2 regions of the Paenibacillus sp. FSL P2-0089 genome follow, and region 2 is predicted to be linked to the other one. Evidence: a T-box and tRNA genes for the amino acid it is inferred to sense, from the RefSeq annotation. Region 2 holds a T-box; the other holds one or more tRNA genes.

Region 1 (9,808 bases), 150 kb from region 2:
TGGTTTCTCCTTATGCTGGAGGAATGAATGCCATGCCTAACGCGGTGTCACCGATGTATGAACAGCCTATGGTATCGAATATTCCGCCATATCCGGCTTATCCGGGCATGGAGAATTTCGCCCACAACCGCGTACCCGAGATTCAGATTCCTGAGCCTGTAGTGGAGGAAGCGGAGGAGGTGCCGGATAAGGGGCGCACTGAGGCCACAACAGCAAAGGATACAAAACCAGGGAAATCCAAACCGGCAGCGGCAAAAGCGAAAACCTCCAGCCAGAACTCTGCCGCCAAGGATAAGGCCCACTCCAAGCCGCGTTCGAGCTCAAGCGGACGTTCAAGTACAGATAAGAAGAATCAGACTCCTTGGATTCCCAATTAAGAGGATAGTCCCTAAGAGGAGAGTTGCACATGCAGGTCCTGCTAGATATGAGGGCCGGCATGTGCTTTTGGGGCATGGTTATACAGGTACAGAGGCTTGTATAGGATATCTATGAAAGTCTATAGTACTATCTCGAAAATAGTAGAAATTAAGGGTTGTTAGCAGGGATATATAATGTTATATTATATATCCAATCGCAAGGCGGGTGCCTTGCACAAGGTTGGACATGTTGCTCTGATGAATACACACTTTGCTTCATCGAAAATAAGTGTTGCATTCAGAAGAAGAACATGTTATATTATAAGAGTTGCTGGTGACGAGATAATCGACACTAACAACGAGCTTGATCTTTGAAAACTGAACAACGAGTGAGTATCTGGAGATCACTTCGGTGAGATCCAAAAATGAGAATGTAAATTCTCGTCAGATGTTTCAAAATGAGCAATCGCTCTTTCTAAATACCAATTTGGAGAGTTTGATCCTGGCTCAGGACGAACGCTGGCGGCATGCCTAATACATGCAAGTCGAGCGGAGTTTGAGAGGAAGCTTGCTTCCTTTCAGACTTAGCGGCGGACGGGTGAGTAACACGTAGGCAACCTGCCCTCAAGCCTGGGATAACTACCGGAAACGGTAGCTAATACCGGATAATTTCTTTTTTCTCCTGAGAGAAGAATGAAAGGCGGAGCAATCTGCTGCTTGGGGATGGGCCTGCGGCGCATTAGCTAGTTGGTGGGGTAACGGCCCACCAAGGCGACGATGCGTAGCCGACCTGAGAGGGTGAACGGCCACACTGGGACTGAGACACGGCCCAGACTCCTACGGGAGGCAGCAGTAGGGAATCTTCCGCAATGGGCGCAAGCCTGACGGAGCAATGCCGCGTGAGTGATGAAGGTTTTCGGATCGTAAAGCTCTGTTGCCAGGGAAGAACGTCCGGTAGAGTAACTGCTACCGGAGTGACGGTACCTGAGAAGAAAGCCCCGGCTAACTACGTGCCAGCAGCCGCGGTAATACGTAGGGGGCAAGCGTTGTCCGGAATTATTGGGCGTAAAGCGCGCGCAGGCGGTTATTTAAGTCTGGTGTTTAAACCTTGGGCTCAACCTGAGGTCGCACTGGAAACTGGGTGACTTGAGTACAGAAGAGGAAAGTGGAATTCCACGTGTAGCGGTGAAATGCGTAGATATGTGGAGGAACACCAGTGGCGAAGGCGACTTTCTGGGCTGTAACTGACGCTGAGGCGCGAAAGCGTGGGGAGCAAACAGGATTAGATACCCTGGTAGTCCACGCCGTAAACGATGAGTGCTAGGTGTTAGGGGTTTCGATACCCTTGGTGCCGAAGTTAACACAGTAAGCACTCCGCCTGGGGAGTACGGTCGCAAGACTGAAACTCAAAGGAATTGACGGGGACCCGCACAAGCAGTGGAGTATGTGGTTTAATTCGAAGCAACGCGAAGAACCTTACCAGGTCTTGACATCCAACTAACGAAGCAGAGATGCATCAGGTGCCCTTCGGGGAAAGTTGAGACAGGTGGTGCATGGTTGTCGTCAGCTCGTGTCGTGAGATGTTGGGTTAAGTCCCGCAACGAGCGCAACCCTTGACTTTAGTTGCCAGCAGGTGAAGCTGGGCACTCTAGAGTGACTGCCGGTGACAAACCGGAGGAAGGTGGGGATGACGTCAAATCATCATGCCCCTTATGACCTGGGCTACACACGTACTACAATGGCCGGTACAACGGGAAGCGAAGCCGCGAGGTGGAGCCAATCCCAGCAAAGCCGGTCTCAGTTCGGATTGCAGGCTGCAACTCGCCTGCATGAAGTCGGAATTGCTAGTAATCGCGGATCAGCATGCCGCGGTGAATACGTTCCCGGGTCTTGTACACACCGCCCGTCACACCACGAGAGTTTACAACACCCGAAGTCGGTGGGGTAACCCGCAAGGGAGCCAGCCGCCGAAGGTGGGGTAGATGATTGGGGTGAAGTCGTAACAAGGTAGCCGTATCGGAAGGTGCGGCTGGATCACCTCCTTTCTATGGAGAATCGTCTTCTGCAATGAAGACATTCAAATCGGAAGCTTTGCTTCCACTAATAGAACCCTTGGGTTCGAATACTCACTCGTTGGTCAGTTTTGAGAGTTTAAGCTCTCATCTTTAAACTTGATCCTTGAAAACTGGATACCGAAACGAATTTGCGTTTTAGAACATTCCTTTAAGCTGAACTTGTGTAAACAAGTTTCATATTAATGGCGATACTAGCGATTTTCCTTAGGGAAAACGCATTGGTTAAGCTACTAAGAGCACACGGAGGATGCCTAGGCGCCAGGAGCCGACGAAGGACGTGGCGAACAACGAAACTGCCTCGGGGAGCTGTAAGCAAGCTTTGATCCGGGGGTGTCCGAATGGGGAAACCCAGCTGTGGTAATTCGCAGTTACTCATTTCTGAATACATAGGAAATGCAGAGGCAGACCAGGGGAACTGAAACATCTAAGTACCCTGAGGAAGAGAAAACAATAGTGATTCCGTCAGTAGCGGCGAGCGAACGCGGAACAGCCTAAACCAAGGGGCTTGCCTCTTGGGGTTGTGGGACGTCTCACATGGAGTTACAAAGGAATAGAGTAGGCGAAGAGGTCTGGAAAGGCCCGCGATAGAGGTAAAAGCCCTGTAGCCTAAACTGTGTTCTCTCCGAGACGGATCCCGAGTAGTGCGGGGCACGTGAAACCCCGTATGAATCCAGCAGGACCATCTGCTAAGGCTAAATACTACCTGGCGACCGATAGTGAAACAGTACCGTGAGGGAAAGGTGAAAAGCACCCCGGAAGGGGAGTGAAATAGAACCTGAAACCGTGTGCTTACAAAAAGTCAGAGCCCTCTTTATGGGTGATGGCGTGCCTTTTGTAGAATGAACCGGCGAGTTACGTTTAACATGCAAGGTTAAGGTGAGAAGCCGGAGCCGCAGCGAAAGCGAGTCTGAATAGGGCGACTAAGTATGTGGACGTAGACCCGAAACCGTGTGATCTACCCCTGTCCAGGGTGAAGGTGCGGTAACACGCACTGGAGGCCCGAACCCACGCATGTTGAAAAATGCGGGGATGAGGTGGGGGTAGCGGAGAAATTCCAATCGAACTCGGAGATAGCTGGTTCTCCCCGAAATAGCTTTAGGGCTAGCCTCGGTGAATGGAGTGGTGGAGGTAGAGCACTGATTGGGTGCGGGGCCCGCAAGGGTTACCAAGCTCAGTCAAACTCCGAATGCCATTTACTTCTTGCCGGGAGTCAGACAGTGAGTGCTAAGATCCATTGTCAAAAGGGAAACAGCCCAGACCATCAGCTAAGGTCCCCAAGTGTGTGTTAAGTGGGAAAGGATGTGGAGTTGCACAGACAACCAGGATGTTGGCTTAGAAGCAGCCACCATTGAAAGAGTGCGTAATAGCTCACTGGTCGAGTGACTCTGCGCCGAAAATGTAACGGGGCTAAACACACCACCGAAGCTATGGCTAGATGCTTTGCATCTGGGGTAGGGGAGCGTTGTATGTAGGTTGAAGGTGTACCGTAAGGAGCGCTGGACAGCATACAAGTGAGAATGCCGGTATGAGTAACGAAAAGATCAGTGAGAATCTGATCCGCCGAAAGCCCAAGGTTTCCTGAGGAAGGCTCGTCCGCTCAGGGTAAGTCGGGACCTAAGGCGAGGCCGACAGGCGTAGTCGAAGGACAACAGTTTGAAATTACTGTACCACCGTAATCCGCTATGAGCGATGGGGTGACGCAGGAGGGTAGTGACGCGGACTGATGGATGTCCGTCTAAGCAGTGAGGCTGGTGTGCAGGCAAATCCGCACATCGTAAGGCTGGGCTGTGATGGGGAGCGAAAATTATAGTAGCGAAGGTCATGATCTCACACTGCCAAGAAAAGCCTCTAGTCAGGAGAAGGTGCCCGTACCGCAAACCGACACAGGTAGGCGAGAAGAGAATTCTAAGGCGCGCGGAAGAACTCTCGTTAAGGAACTCGGCAAAATGACCCCGTAACTTCGGGAGAAGGGGTGCCTCGGTAGGGTGAATAGCCCGAGGGGGCCGCAGTGAAAAGGCCCAAGCGACTGTTTAGCAAAAACACAGGTCTGTGCGAAGCCGCAAGGCGAAGTATACGGGCTGACGCCTGCCCGGTGCTGGAAGGTTAAGGGGAGCGGTTAGGAGCAATCCGAAGCTGTGAACCGAAGCCCCAGTAAACGGCGGCCGTAACTATAACGGTCCTAAGGTAGCGAAATTCCTTGTCAGGTAAATTCTGACCCGCACGAATGGCGTAACGACTTGGGCGCTGTCTCAACGAGAGATCCGGTGAAATTTTAATACCTGTGAAGATGCAGGTTACCCGCGACAAGACGGAAAGACCCCATGGAGCTTTACTGCAGCTTGATATTGAATTTGGGTACGATCTGTACAGGATAGGTGGGAGCCGTGGAGGCAGGAGCGCAAGCTTCTGCGGAGGCGCCGTTGGGATACCACCCTGATCGTATCTAGGTTCTAACCTAGTGCCCTCATCGGGTACGGGGACCGTGTCAGGCGGGCAGTTTGACTGGGGCGGTCGCCTCCTAAAGAGTAACGGAGGCGTTCAAAGGTTCCCTCAGAATGGTTGGAAATCATTCGCAGAGTGCAAAGGCATAAGGGAGCTTGACTGCGAGACCTACAAGTCGAGCAGGGACGAAAGTCGGACTTAGTGATCCGGTGGTACCGCATGGAAGGGCCATCGCTCAACGGATAAAAGCTACCCTGGGGATAACAGGCTTATCTCCCCCAAGAGTCCACATCGACGGGGAGGTTTGGCACCTCGATGTCGGCTCATCGCATCCTGGGGCTGAAGTAGGTCCCAAGGGTTGGGCTGTTCGCCCATTAAAGCGGTACGCGAGCTGGGTTCAGAACGTCGTGAGACAGTTCGGTCCCTATCTGTCGTGGGCGCAGGAAATTTGAGAGGAGCTGTCCTTAGTACGAGAGGACCGGGATGGACGTACCGCTGGTGCATCAGTTGTTCCGCCAGGAGCATGGCTGAGTAGCTACGTACGGACGGGATAAGCGCTGAAAGCATCTAAGCGTGAAGCCCCCCTCAAGATGAGATTTCCCAATTAGTAAGACCCCTTGAAGACGACGAGGTAGATAGGTTGGAGGTGGAAGTGCAGTAATGCATGGAGCTGACCAATACTAATCGGTCGAGGGCTTATCCAAAAGCTACCCCAAAAAGTGAAGATGACGCTGACGAAGCGGATTCCGAATACTTTCCGGGGGCCCCGTAAGAAGGGCAAACGCAGATTCGTTTCGGATTCAGTTTTCAGGAATCAATTTCCTGAAGCATTTACGCTGTAAATGCCCGTTTGGTGGCGATAGCGGAGGGGTTCCACACGTACCCATCCCGAACACGACCGTTAAGCCCTCCAGCGCCGATGGTACTTGGACCGAAGGGTCCTGGGAGAGTAGGACGTTGCCAAGCACTTAAGACCACTGTTGATTATCAATGGTGGTTTTTTGTTGCGTGACTTTATCTATTCGATGCTGATATACCTGGATTCAGGCTATGGCGGAAGCATTACCTATGACACTAGTACCTCATCAGATCTAAAAGGATGAAAAGGATGAATAAGCTTGTTAAACCTTATCAACCCAAAATCTAACGGACCGGAGAGATCTTATCCCCGCGAAAACACCACTTTTTGCAGCTTAACGGACTCAGGCGACCTTATCGTCTCTCTATGAGATGTTTCGGAGCTGAAGTACAAAGGATAAGGCCTGTGGAGTCCGTTACTCGCCCAATTGACGACTTTCTTCCCAAATAAGAGCACCTCAGTCCGTTACGCTAAGCCAAACGCCCCTGAAGAACAACTCCCGATTGGAAAAAAGAAGTAATTTGAAGAGGAATTGCGTCTGCTCCACTATTTTTAATCTGATGCAGTACTAGTGGAAGAAGAGTATTTCATAGAGATTGTGGGCAGGCTGAGACGCGAGGGACGAGATGTCCGTCATTTAACCTTGTCTGCTTCCTCTGAGACTCTATACAGTTGACTGGAGAGCCGTGATGAAGGCAGGAGTCCCTGGGGCGCTTTACAGATGGAGAGATGTCTTAGAGGGCATGAGAATAAGCTCTTTGCATGTGATGTAGATACTGAACATAAGTCTATTTCCGTGGTTGCCGAGATTATTATGGCTTTGGTGGAGAATCCGCTAAGTAATGAATAGAATAATAATATTTCTATTGTATTAATCTATTTTATCTGATATAATATTTTTTGTTGTCGAAAGATTGTTTGCTTATCTGGCTCGTTGGTCAAGGGGTTAAGACACCTCCCTTTCACGGAGGTAACATGGGTTCGAATCCCATACGAGTCACCATTTTCTTCTTTGAATTATGGGATGAGAATTCCCTGGGTTCGTTGAAGCATAGGCATCGTAAGGAATACTTCGCAATCTCGTAACGGAGTGGAGAGTATCCCATACGAGTCACCACTTTCTTCTTTAATAAATTAATGGTTGTATATCTTATGAAAATGTGTTATGATCATTAAGTTGCTTCTTCGATGGAGGCTTAGCTCAGCTGGGAGAGCATCTGCCTTACAAGCAGAGGGTCGGGGGTTCGAACCCCTCAGCCTCCACCATGCAGACTTTGCAAGCTAGAAGAGAATATTTTTTTACTGACGCGGGGTGGAGCAGCCCGGTAGCTCGTCGGGCTCATAACCCGAAGGCCGCAGGTTCAAATCCTGCCCCCGCAATATTATCTTGGAACCGTGGTGTAGTTGGCCTAACATGCCTGCCTGTCACGCAGGAGATCGCGGGTTCGAATCCCGTCGGTTCCGCCATTTTCATTAAAGCAGTTGAATACATACCGTGTGCGGACGTGGCTCAGCGGTAGAGCATCGCCTTGCCAAGGCGAGGGTCGCGGGTTCGATTCCCGTCGTCCGCTCCATATTTTGCGCCCTTAGCTCAGCTGGATAGAGCGTTTGACTACGAATCAAAAGGCCGGGAGTTCGAATCTCTCAGGGCGCGCCATTATTACTTTATTGAATGTTTTTCATTTTAAATTTAATTATCCATGATGGATATATATGATATTAAGCCGGCGTGGCGGAATGGCAGACGCGCTCGACTCAAAATCGAGTGGGAAACCGTGGAGGTTCGAGTCCTCTCGCCGGTACTACCAAAAGGTTTATGACATTGTATTTTGGACAATGTCATAAACCTTTTTTGTTTTTATTGCACTGAAACTATATTAACTGATTTAGCCTGCTTTCAGGTTCTTCCCCGTATTGTACACGTTTTATATTCTTTATGAAGAAATCATATCTTTTTTGGTGGAATTTCCGGCCGTCAGGCATTCCTGCGGTATGGGGAGTAAGGATCACGTTATCCAGCGTGCGGAGCTCACTGTCTATAGGAAGCGGTTCGGATTCATACACATCCAGGCAGGCTCCGGAAATATCTCCGTTTTTTAATGCGTCCAGCAAGTCTCTTTCGTTGACAATCCCCCCGCGGGCGGTATTGATAAAAATAGCAGTATCCTTCATTTTCTTGAAGACTTCTTGGTTCATCAGGTGCTTGGTTTGCTCAGTCAAGGGTACGTGAACACTGACGATGTCGGATGTGCTTAGGAGTGTATCGAAATCGGTCATTTTCACTATGCCGTCCGATGGCGCTTCGGTATTTCTCGCATAAGCCAACACATTCATATCAAAAGCGCTGCAAAACGCAGCTACCTTTTTTCCGATAGCGCCCAGCCCGATAATCCCCATGGTTTTGCCCTCTAATTCACTTCCTGTGTACTCCAAGTGATGTTCATCCATCCTGTTTTTCATGAAATGATCAAGAAACGGGATGTTTTTATAATAAGCCAGCATTAGTGCCATTACCTGCTCGGCCACGGCCTGTGCGTTCACTCCTGCAGCATTGGCCACCCAAATGCCGAGCTGTGTGCAGGCAGGGATATCGACATTATCATAACCTGCACCTGTCTGTACCAATTTTAATTTTTTGGCGCTAGCCAGCAGGCTAGGGTCCACTTGGATATGTTCAGGAATGAGGACCTGACAATCTTCAATATGATGCAGCATATCTTGTCCAGGCGGGACAATGATAACGTTCCAGTCTTGCGGAAAATACCCGGTAATCTTTGATTGTGCAGTTTCGTTAAAATGACCAACGATGAGAACCTTCATAGCTAAACCACCTTTTCATAACCTGGACTATTTGACCCCTTGTCTGTGTTAATGATAATTTTAGACATAAAGAATAATGTTGTAAAACGCAAATATTTTGTGAACTATATTAATATTTTCTATATATTGAGGAGGTATTCTATGTATTTTCCTGGGATAGAAGCGTTTTTAGCTATCGTACGGACTGGGAGTATAAGTAAAGCGGCCGATCTGCTGCATCTGTCACAAGCAACGGTAAGTTACCGCTTAAAGACATTAGAGCAAGGGATGGGCGGACTGTTAGTGGAGCGAAGAAAAGGGGCAGCCAAAATCAGCCTGACCCCAAAAGGGGAGAACTTTTTTAGTATTGCGGAAAGATGGGAGGCGCTCTGGAGGGAAACTCAAATTTTAAAGGCGAATGGTTCGCAGTTAAGTCTGGCCATAAGCGCTGCCGAAAGTATAAGCCACTTTGTCTTGCCTCCGGTATATAGAATGCTTAATCAGCATACTCCGTCCATCCGATTGCAGATTCGTACGCAGCATACTCAGGAGGCTTTTGATAGTATTGAGCGGCGTGAGATGGATGTGGCGTTTGTGGTACGGGAAATTGTGTCGCCTAGCGTTACTGTTCAACCGTTTTTCACTGAAGAAATGGTGCTGTTGCGCTTGGCTGTGCCAGGGCGGCAGGCTGGAGATACGGTGGAAATGGAAGAATTGGCGGCAGAGCATGAAGTCCTCGTCAATTGGAATCGGGAGTTTCAATTCAGACATGACCAGTGGTGGGACCCGCTGTGTCCGTCCCGTGTACATCTGGACTCAGCGGGACTCATCACTACTTTTTTGACGAATGCCAGACAATGGACGATTGTGCCCGCTTCGATTGGCGCCCATATGAAGGGGATGGGAGAATTTGTTCTTCAGAAGCTGGCGGTGTCAGTGCCCCCTAGAGTAGGCTATAAGGTAACTCATAAGTTTCCAAACCAGGCGTTACACGAGCCCCTTCAGATTCTTGATAGCTATCTGCGAGATACATTTGGAGTCCAATGACCTGGCCGCAGTGCTGTGCAATCATTGTATCCGCTTGGAAATCGGGTGGTCTGCGTTCATCTGCAGCAGGTCCCACAGGTTGCCGTACAAATCCTTGAATACCGCAACGATTCCATAAGCTTCTTCTTTGGGTTCTCTAACGAATTCAATCCCCCTGGAGACCATTTCATGATAATCTCGCCAGAAGTTATCGGTGTTCAGAAATAGGAATACTCGTCCGCCTGCCTGAT
Region 2 (9,808 bases):
CTTGAATTCAGAGGATGCCCCCAGGAGTGGGCGGATGGAGAAGGGAGAGTAGCTGTGCAAGCTGCACGGACCCGCATAGGTTCTGCTCATTCATCCGCTAGAGTAATTGGTTCTTAAGAGGATGAAGACTCAATGTGTCTACATCCGCTCCGGCTTAGGCAGACCGAGTACGTCGAGCGCTTCGCCCAGCGTATCGGTGAAGCTCCGGGTCAGCCACAGGCGGAAGGTGATGCTGGCTTCCCCGCCTTTGAGAATTGGACAAGCGGAGTAGAAGTTACTGAACAACGACGCCAGGGAATAGGCATAGTTACAGATCGTATTCGGCGTAAGCTCCCGGCTTGCTGTATAGAGTGTGTCTTGCCACAAGCTGAGCTGTCTCAGCAGGGCAAGCTCAGCCGCTTCGAGCTGCGCCGGGAACAGCGGTACCCCGCCAACGCCAGACTCGCCCACACCGTACTCGCCAACGCCAGACTCGCCAACGCCAGACTCGCCCACACCGTACTCGCCAACGCCAGACTCGCCAACGCCAGACTCGTCAACGACGGACCCGTCAACGTCAGAATCGCTAGCGCCGAACTCGCCCACATCAGACTCGCCAACTTCAGAATCGCTAGCACCGAACTCGCCCACACCGAACTCGCCCACACCGGACTCGCTAGCGCCGGACTCGCTAACACCGTTCCCGCCACCTGCCGCAGCGGCCTTACTAAGCACGCGCTGCGCCCGGGCATAGGCGTACATCAGGTAGACGCCGGTGTTGCCGGAGATTTCCATTGCCTGCTTGAAGTCGAACACAATCTCGGTGCCCAGATTGAAGCGCAGCAGGTAGTAACGGATGGCAGCGGTGGCGATGAGCCGGCTGGACAGGCCGTTTTTGTCCGAACGGGTGGATTCAATCATGTCTTCCATGAGCCGGACCAGCTCGGTTACCTTAATGCCGACTCCCTGGCGACCGGACATGGCGTAGGAGCTTTTGCCGCTGGAGGTATCAATGCCGAGCCCGGCCGCAGAAGCGGGACTCAGCGAGACCACCCCATAGCTGACATGATGCAGCGCGTCTGCCTGCGCACCGAATCCCAATGCCTTGAGCGCCTGCTTGACCATCTGCTGCGGATATTCCTGCCGGTAATCGATGACGTTCACGACCTGGTCCGCCCGTCCAAAAGGCAGAGCCTGTCCGCTCAAGCCGGTCGTCCACAGTCCGCTCTGAAATTCGCTGTAGCTAAAGTCCTTCTCCAGCAGTCCGAACTTCCACAGATGATAGGCGATGTCCTTGGCGGTATAGGTCAAAATTCCGTTCGAGCGAACCAGCACCTTATCCTTCTGATGCTCCTCCAGCGTGTCTGGTGTAGCGTCTTCAGTGGATTGCTTCAGAATCCAGCAGCCTGCCAGCTTGCCTTCCGTCTCCTGCACGAAGATCTCCGTCTGCGACAGAAGCTCGAATGCCGAGGCCCAGAAGCCCTCCTTCAGAATGTTGCTCTCCCACACCAGCAGATCGTAGTCAATGCCGAACCCCCGCATCTCCTCCACATGCTCTTTCACGATCTGCCCGGCGACGAGGTTGCCAATCCAGGCAGTGTTGCCGTGGCCTTCCTCCAGCGCATGAAGAATCTCAGTTCGCTTCTGTACCATCTCCGGCTGCTGCGCATACGTTTTGTTAATCTCGGCATAGATGTCCCAGCAGTAGTCTCCGAACCGGACATGGGCTCCCGCCAGCGGAACATTCAGCAGACCGGCTACGGTATCTGCCAGCTGATTGCCGAGATCATCCACATAGTTGTGCACCTCAACGGTATGGCCGGTCGCCCGCAGTACCCTCACCAGCGCGTCCCCGATACATGAGTTTCTCAGGTGTCCAATGTGCATACTTTTATTCGGATTGACGGAGGTATGCTCTACAATCACTTTCGACCCTCCTGCATGCTGAGGCAGCGTGAAACTCCCCTTCGACCGTGCCCAGGCCTGCCAATCCAGATACATATTAATAAACCCCGGACCGGCCACTTCGGTTCTCAGCACCAGTCCGTGAACAGAGCTCGAAGCTTCAAGCTCGGCGACGATCAGCCCGGCGATAGCCAGTGGAGCTTTGCGCAGGGGGCGGGCGAGCTGCATGGCGATATTGCTGGAATAATCCCCGTGGTCGGCACTCGCCGGCTGCTCCAGGGCAACATTTACTTCAGCGATGGCTGGCACGCCCAGGGTTAGCGCGATTTTGTGAACAGACTGCTTCAGGCTTTCTTGGATTAGCTCACTTAGCATTGGCATGAATAACAACCTCCTGAATAAAATAACGACAAAAAAAGCCTTCATCTCCTAAGAGACGAGGCTTGTGCGCTCGCGGTACCACTCTCGTTGCTGAGCCTTACGGTTCAGCCACCTTACAGGTTAACGGTCCTCGGCCGGGGCTTCCTACTCTAAGGTTCAGAAGTCCATCTCACGGGTGCGCTTCATGGTTCTAATCTGTACCGGCTTCCACTTTCCCGGCTCGCTGGGGACTAGATATAAGACCATTACTCTCCCGGTCATCGATTCAATATGGGTTTGTATCAGTATAGCGAATTTCCGAAAGAAAGCAAGAGCAGATTACCGTGCAGCAGGAGTCCTCCGGTTAAGAATTACTCGTCATTGGGCGCTCCTGTCAGGTTCTTGATGTCTGTTGAACCATAAATCAGCAGCACTATTACAATGACCAGCAGGAGTCCACCGGCAAATCCCTCTCCGTCAAAACTGTCCATAGCCCCGTCCCTCACTTTCACTTGCGTATGTGTTCAGGTGTTTTCGGCTTTCTTTTTCAAAGCGGCCATGATCTCGTTCAGCGTAAGGCTGCTGTTGTTATCGAGGAAGCTGACCAGCTTATCGACATTGTCATTGCTCAAATCACTTAAGGTTTTATATTTGCCCACCAGACTGACGAACATGGATGCGTCCGTGTACATCTGGATGGAGTCTACTTTCAGCTTGCCGGTCAATAGAAGTGCAGCTACGGCGAATTCAAGCCCCTTAGGTGTCTGGGTTTTGGAGCTGGACGGTGTTTTTTTGGCGGCGGGCTTCTTTCCTTTTCCTGGAGGGGGCATGGGAGTCCCTTCTTCCGTTCGGCGTTCGTATGGAGAAAGCGCGGCCCATGGGCGGTCTTTCCTTATTCAAGAATATGCGTGCCTGCGGTCATTGGTGAATAGGCTCAGGCCTGTGTCCACACCGTTACAGGAAAGTCCGAATATGAATATATCGTACTTTGACACTAGAACTTCAAGGGAGGACGAGACAGGATGGCGATTTTGTCAACAGGACCGATAGAGAACAATGCCGTTTCGGGAGTCAGACCTACGCAGACGGTGACGGTAAGAATAGTGAAGCGGAGTGCCCCGGGCAGTGCTACTATTAGTATTCAAGGGTATGTGCTGGGCACCACCAGAACGCTGTATGTCAGTGAGGTGATTGAGGTTGCTCCGAATCAAGTGGTAACCCGGGATTATTTTGCCGATCTGAATGCCTATGAATTTGTGTTCATCACTGGAGAAGTAGACGAAGATGAGCTCGGAATATCCGTGTGGGGCAAGACATCAACCGGCCAGCTGGTGAATGCACACCGTGTAGTGACGCATGAGAAATTAAGCTCAGACGTATAGAGGGTTAGGGTATTATTCTGGACTTGCCAGTTGTAAAATGAAACAGGGACCTTTCAGAGCTACTCGCTCAGAAGGTCCCTGTTTATATTGCGAATAGAGCAGAACGGGCTACAACAGGTTGTTCAACTCAGATCGAGAGGATTTCACGTATATCATGCTCGCTCAAGCTCGACAACGCCTCCTGCCCCGGCTGGATCACCTCGTCAATCAGGTTTTTCTTTTTCTGCTGCAGCTCGTACATTTTATCCTCCACCGTACCCTGGGCTACCAGGCGGATGACCTGTACGATCTTTTTCTGCCCGATCCGGTGGGCGCGGTCGGCGGCCTGCTGTTCGACCGCAGGGTTCCACCACAGGTCATAGAGAATGACCGTATCGGCGCCGGTCAGGTTGAGGCCGGTGCCGCCCGCCTTCAGCGAGATCAGGAACAGGTCGCGCTCGCCTTCATTGAAGCGGCTGCACAGCTCAACCCGCTGAGAGGCCGGGGTCTGTCCGTCGAGATAGAAATGCGTAATCCCCAGCAGCGCCAGTTCACGACTGATCATGCCGAGCATTTGCGTGAACTGCGAGAAGATCAGCATCCGTTTGCCGGAGCTCCGGCATTCGTCGATAATCTCCAGTAGCTGCTCGAATTTGCCGGAGCCTCCGGTATATCCGTCCACGAACAGGGCGGGATGGCAGCACAGCTGGCGCAGCCGGGTCAGTCCGGCCAGCACCTTGAGCCGGCCGTTCCCGAAGCTGTCGCTGTCCAGATGCTTAAGCGCTTCTTTGCGCAATCTGGCCAGGTAGGCGACATAGAGCCGTTTCTGCTCCGGCAGCAGCTCGGAGGCCTGGAGGGACTCGATTTTGTCCGGCAGTTCCTTCAGCACATCGCTCTTCAGGCGGCGCAGCAGGAAGGGGCGGGCGCGCCTGGCGACCGTCTCCCGGGGAAGATCATGGAACGCCTTCTTTCCGGGGAACAGTCCAGGGAAAACGACACTGAAGATCGACCACAGGTCCTCCAGCGCATTCTCCACCGGCGTACCGGTCAGCGCAAAGCGGTAGCGGGCCTGAAGCAATCTGACCGCCTGCGAAGTCTGAGTCTCGTGATTCTTGATCATCTGCGCTTCATCCAGAATGAGCGTATGGAACGACTGCTTGGCATACTCATCCACATCTCTGCGCAGCAGCGGGTACGAGGTGATGATGACATCATGCCCGGCCGTGTTCCGCAGGGCCCGGCTGCGTTCACCGGCGGTGCCGTCGGCAATGACCGCCTGAAGCTCCGGGGCAAAGCGCTTCAGCTCGTTAAGCCAGTTATAGAGCAGGGAGGCCGGCGCCACAATAAGCGCGGGCACGCCGCTCTGCCGGATGTCTTCCCGCATCGAGAGCAGGAAGGTGATGCTCTGCAGTGTTTTGCCAAGGCCCATATCGTCCGCCAGAATCCCGCCGAAGCGGTAATGGGCCAGCGTCCTCATCCACTGGAAGCCGTACTGCTGGTAATCCCGCAGCACGGGAGCCAGACTCTCCGGCACTGGGAAGTCCAGATTCTCGGGACTCGCCATATTAGCAAGCAGCCGCCGGAAGGAGCGTCCGGTCTCGATAGTCTGCCCCTGGAAGGTGCCTGCATGGAGATGGAGGGCACGGACCAGCGGCAAGGAGAACTCCGTACTCCGGATATCCACGCTGCGGACGCCGAGCTCGTTCATCAGCGCGATAATCTCCTGGAACTCAGCGGTATCCAGCGGGAGCAGAGCTCCGTCCTTGAGCCGGTGATATTTACGTTTTTCCTGGAGAGATTTCAGGACCGCGGTAATGTCATTCTCCGTGATGCCCTCCATGGCGAACTTGAAGTCCAGCCAGTCGGTCTTCTCGTTCCAGCTCAGGCTGACCTTGGGCGCTGCATGCTCCGTAAGCACCCGCTCCTTGACCGCAGTGGTCGCATAGACCTGAAGCAGCGGTTCCAAGAGCGGGATGGTATGGTGCAGGAAGTCGAATTCCCCGTCCTCGTCACGCATGATATACCCGCTCTCCGTCCGCGAGAAGGACTCATGGGCCATCAGGTCCAGAATCCGCCGCTCCGCTTCCCCGTCCCGCATCAGAATGACCTCGCTGCTCCGCTCATGCGCCTTCTCCTCCAGCGGATTGATGACAATTCCGCCGTATTGGAATTCCAGCCCGGCCAGCAGCCGGTCCCTTACCCGGTCCAGGTAGAGTCTGGCGTGTAGCCGGGTCTGGACGATCCGGTCCGCGATGGCGTCGGCAATGCTTACTCTGCCCAGCTTCTTCAGGCCGGGTATGACCCTGTCCATGAAGGGCTCCATCTGCTCAGGCGCAATCGCCAGGCTATCCCGCCGGCTGCTGCTGAGCATCCGCTTCAGCTCGGAGAGACGCCCGCATTCCTGCGCCGGGAGCTTCAGCAGCCTGCCTTCGGTCAAGACCAGCCCGTAGCTCTCCAGAACCGTAAGCTGCTCAAGCCCCCGGACATCCAGCCGGTAGCCTTCCTCCTGTGCCTGGTCGAACTGGAAGCTGAGCGGCAGCAGCTCCTCCGAGACCGACAAGCGGTCAAGTTGAAGCTGTCCATGCTGAAGGCGTACGGCAGGCGCGGCTTCTAGCAGGGGGTACAGACTCTTCCAGAAAAAAGGGGCCACCGGCAGCAGCCGGTCATTTCCCGGATGGCTGGAGCCGGCAGCATACGGATTGTTGAGGCTGTTGTAGACCTTCTCATTCTGCATGATCTCAATCAGCTTCAGCAGGACCTCATTATCTTCCTTGGAGAAGCTGTGCAGGGCGGGGTCATAGCTGAAGTGCGCTGTGAACTCAAAAGGCTCGCCCCGGCGAACCTGCTCCAGAAAAGGTCTGATCTTCTGCGCGATATAGAGGCGCTTGGGGCCCAGCTTCACTTCGATTCCAAGCATCGTGCTGCTGTAGCCGATGTTGAAGGGCCGGCAGATGAACTCGACCTGGAGCGGAGTCCGCAGGTCGATATACGTGCCGGCACCGCTTGGCAGCTGCCGCCCTCCGGTGAATATTCCGAGCATGCTGCTCACCAGCTGCCGGTCTGCGCTTCGCTCCTTGTGCTCTGCCCCGGAGAGGGGGGAGCTGCCTTGCACGAGCGGCAGACTGCCGTCCCTTACGGGATAAGTCTCCTCTGCATCTGCCAGCATATCTGCAGCCTGTTCAGCTCCGGCCGCCCGGCTGCGGTAGAGGACCGCCACCAGCGCCGCCGCAATATGCTTGCAGAAGGGGCCGCCGTGATAGTAAGCCGGGCAGGTGCATTCCCCCTGCACATCCCCGTCACTGTCGATAATCAGCGCGATCTCATGGCTCTCCAGCCCATGGACCTCAGCGCGGTATTTGGAATATTCCTCTTCCTCGTTATGCTCCGTATAGACAAGATCCACCTTATGGGCATGATAATAAGCCGCTCCCTGGTCAAAAGCGGCATTGCCGCACAGCAGCTTGATTACCCGTTCCGGCACCTGATAACCCACGTATACTCACTTCCTTTTATTGCTTCTATCTAAGCCACCCCCACGGGGGATATCGTACTTAAAGATTATCCATTCCCGCCGATCCCGTGCAGAATGAAGCTTATCGTCTGTTCAATCTCTGCCTCATCATTCCAGTCCTGCTCCGGCATCAGCACCAGCCGGGTCAGCAGGTATCCGGCAATCGCGGAGATGGTAAAGCGGATAATCGCAGGAGTGGGCGCATCAATCACTTCACCTTCCGCCTTGAAGTGCTCGGTAATTGCAGTGACACGCGCCAGAACCTGCTCGAAGATATTCTCGGTCAGCTGCTCCTTCAGCGCAGGCTGGAAGGGGATCTCCTGAATGAGAATTTTGACGATCTTCAGATTCCTGCGGACGAACTCCAGCCGATTCACCATGAAGGCCTTAAGGAAGGCTTCGTAGCTCTCGAACGGCACATCCAGCACACCGCTGAAGTTGCGCAGTACGAATGGGGCGATCATCCGGCTCATGGTGGGCACAACGATGGCGAGCAGCAGATCTTTTTTGGTCCGGTAATAACGGAAGATCGTGCCTTCGGCCACGCCGGCCTTCTGGGCAATCTCACTGGTGGCGGCCGCCGAGAATCCCTTCTCCGCAAAAACATCAATTGCCGCCCGCAGAATGGACAGCTGCTTGGGCGTGACCTGCTCCTTCTCGCTGAGGTCCAGCAGCTCCTGGACCCACTGGTCTTGCTCCAGCTGCCCCTGATCGGCAGCAGGGTTATTCTCCATCAATAGAACCTCCAGACTCTTGCAGTTCCTCCTAGTGTACCATAGCCCGTTCACCCTTTACATTCTGCGGTGCTTGCGCAGAGCCAGTACATTCAGCAGCATGAACAGCAGGGAGAATCCGATCAGCATGAACACATCCCCGGCGATATCACTCCAGCCTCTGCCGCGTACCATGATATCCATCAGTGCCTCTGAGCCGTAGTAGATGGGGGTGGCGAGTCCAATGCGCTGGAGCCAGAGCGGAAGGGTATCCAGCGGAAATAATCCGCTCAGGAAGATCTGCGGCACAATGACCAGGGGAATGAACTGGATCATCTGCAGCTCATTGGCGGCGAATGCCGAGAGCAGGGTGCCGAGCGTCAGCGCCGACATCGACAGCAGCAGCGTCATCAGCAGCACGTAGCCGAAGCTGCCCGTCATCATAATCCCCAGCACCTGGATGGAGAACCAGGAGATGAGCAGGGCCTGGAAGACGGTGAAGATGCCGAAGCCGCACACATATCCGGTGACGATCTCCCAGCGCTTCAGCGGGGTGGAGAGCAGACGCTCCAGTGTGCCCGTGGTCCGTTCGCGCAGGAAGGAGACACCGGCAATCAGGAAGACAAAGAAGAACACGAACACCCCGATCATAATCGGGCCGAAGCGGTCAATCGTCTTCATATCCTCCGCGCCGTAGAGATAGCTGATCTGCGGCTGGAGCTGCCCGCCGCCCGGAGCTTGCGGCCGGAGGCTCTGCGCAGCTTCCTGCAATGCCATGATCACAGCGCGGTTAGCCGCCGGATTGCTGCCTTCAAGGACAACAGCGGGAGCGTCTCCCTTCATTGTAAGGAGAGCATCGATGGCTCCAGCCCTCAAGGCAGCCTGACCGGTAGATTCATCGGCATAGCTGGTAACCTCAGCTTGCTGGGCTTCCAGCGCTGAACTGAACACTGCCGCACCCCCCGAGACGCCGATCCTAGGCTCATAAGCATCGCTGCCGAACACCAGGCTCATCAGGCTAAGCACCAGCAGGGGAGCGATGAACATGAGCGCCATGGTTCTCCGGTCATGGATGAACTGCTGCAGAATTCTCAGGGTAATCGCCCGGATTCTCATCGGCGTACACCTCCATAGCAGAGGAAGGCTTCCTCGATGCTGGCGGTGCCGGTGGCCTGAAGCAGTCCGGCCGGGGTATCAGCCGCCAGCAGCACGCCGTCCCGGATCATCGCCAGCCGGTCACATTTCTCCGCCTCATCCATCACATGTGTGGTCAGCACAATCGTCGTTCCCTTGCGGTTCAGCGCCTTCAGCTCCTTCCAGATGGACTGGCGCAGCACCGGATCGATGCCGACCGTCGGTTCATCCAGCAGCAGCAGCGGCGGCTCATGGAGCAGGGCAATCGCCAAGGACAGCCGGCGCTTCATGCCGCCGGAATATTGGTCCACCCGCTTCCGCAGATGCTCCTGCAAATTCACCAGCTCCATCACATCCCCGATCCGCCGTGTACGGTTGCCGCCCTTCAAGCCATACAGAGCAGCGAAGAACTCCAGATTCTCCTTGGCGCTAAGCTCCGTATACAAGGCATCCGACTGGGCCATATATCCGATCTGCTGGAGCATGGCAAGCTTCGGCATCCGCACCCCCAGCACGGTGACCTCACCGGAGGTTACCTCGTCTATGCCCGTAAGCAGCTTGACCAGCGTGGTTTTGCCGGAGCCGGATGGCCCCAGAATCCCGAAGGTCTCTGCCTGATTCACCTGAAGCGTAATATCCTTCAACACTGTTTTATCGCCAAAAGCCCGATTCACATGAGTAACCGCAATGACAGGCTTCCCCTCATCCATACCAATCTCCTCCATTCGCCATAATAATGAGTGAGCGCTCACTCATTATACTAATGATTCCCTGCTCAAAAGTAAATAAAATTGTAAGGATTATCCGTTACTCCTGCTCTTGATCCGGGTAATAAAAGGGACATC

Evidence for each region. The T-box of region 2 lies ahead of argS (arginine--tRNA ligase). A T-box ahead of a tRNA ligase gene usually reads a tRNA of that ligase, here a tRNA-Arg.
Region 1: it encodes a tRNA-Arg, which carries the amino acid that the T-box ahead of argS (arginine--tRNA ligase) is inferred to sense. The anticodon was not compared.

Annotation. Positions count from the first base shown of each region.
Region 1 is NZ_CP152006.1:5,660,162-5,669,969, reverse strand. It holds gene NST69_RS23750 (LysM peptidoglycan-binding domain-containing protein) at 1-377, shown strand, start outside; rRNA gene NST69_RS23745 (16S ribosomal RNA) at 841-2,401, shown strand; rRNA gene NST69_RS23740 (23S ribosomal RNA) at 2,652-5,577, shown strand; rRNA gene rrf (5S ribosomal RNA) at 5,723-5,839, shown strand; tRNA gene NST69_RS23730 (tRNA-Glu) at 6,661-6,735, shown strand; tRNA gene NST69_RS23725 (tRNA-Val) at 6,923-6,998, shown strand; tRNA gene NST69_RS23720 (tRNA-Met) at 7,039-7,112, shown strand; tRNA gene NST69_RS23715 (tRNA-Asp) at 7,122-7,199, shown strand; tRNA gene NST69_RS23710 (tRNA-Gly) at 7,232-7,306, shown strand; tRNA gene NST69_RS23705 (tRNA-Arg) at 7,313-7,389, shown strand; tRNA gene NST69_RS23700 (tRNA-Leu) at 7,456-7,534, shown strand; gene NST69_RS23695 (hydroxyacid dehydrogenase) at 7,605-8,552, opposite strand; gene NST69_RS23690 (LysR family transcriptional regulator) at 8,694-9,578, shown strand; gene NST69_RS23685 (VOC family protein) at 9,600-9,808, opposite strand, start outside.
Region 2 is NZ_CP152006.1:5,813,485-5,823,292, reverse strand. It holds gene argS (arginine--tRNA ligase) at 139-2,259, opposite strand; T-box leader at 2,314-2,535, opposite strand; gene NST69_RS24380 (hypothetical protein) at 2,769-3,074, opposite strand; gene NST69_RS24375 (hypothetical protein) at 3,267-3,626, shown strand; gene NST69_RS24370 (SNF2 helicase associated domain-containing protein) at 3,754-7,098, opposite strand; gene NST69_RS24365 (TetR/AcrR family transcriptional regulator) at 7,164-7,850, opposite strand; gene NST69_RS24360 (ABC transporter permease) at 7,908-8,945, opposite strand; gene NST69_RS24355 (ABC transporter ATP-binding protein) at 8,942-9,673, opposite strand.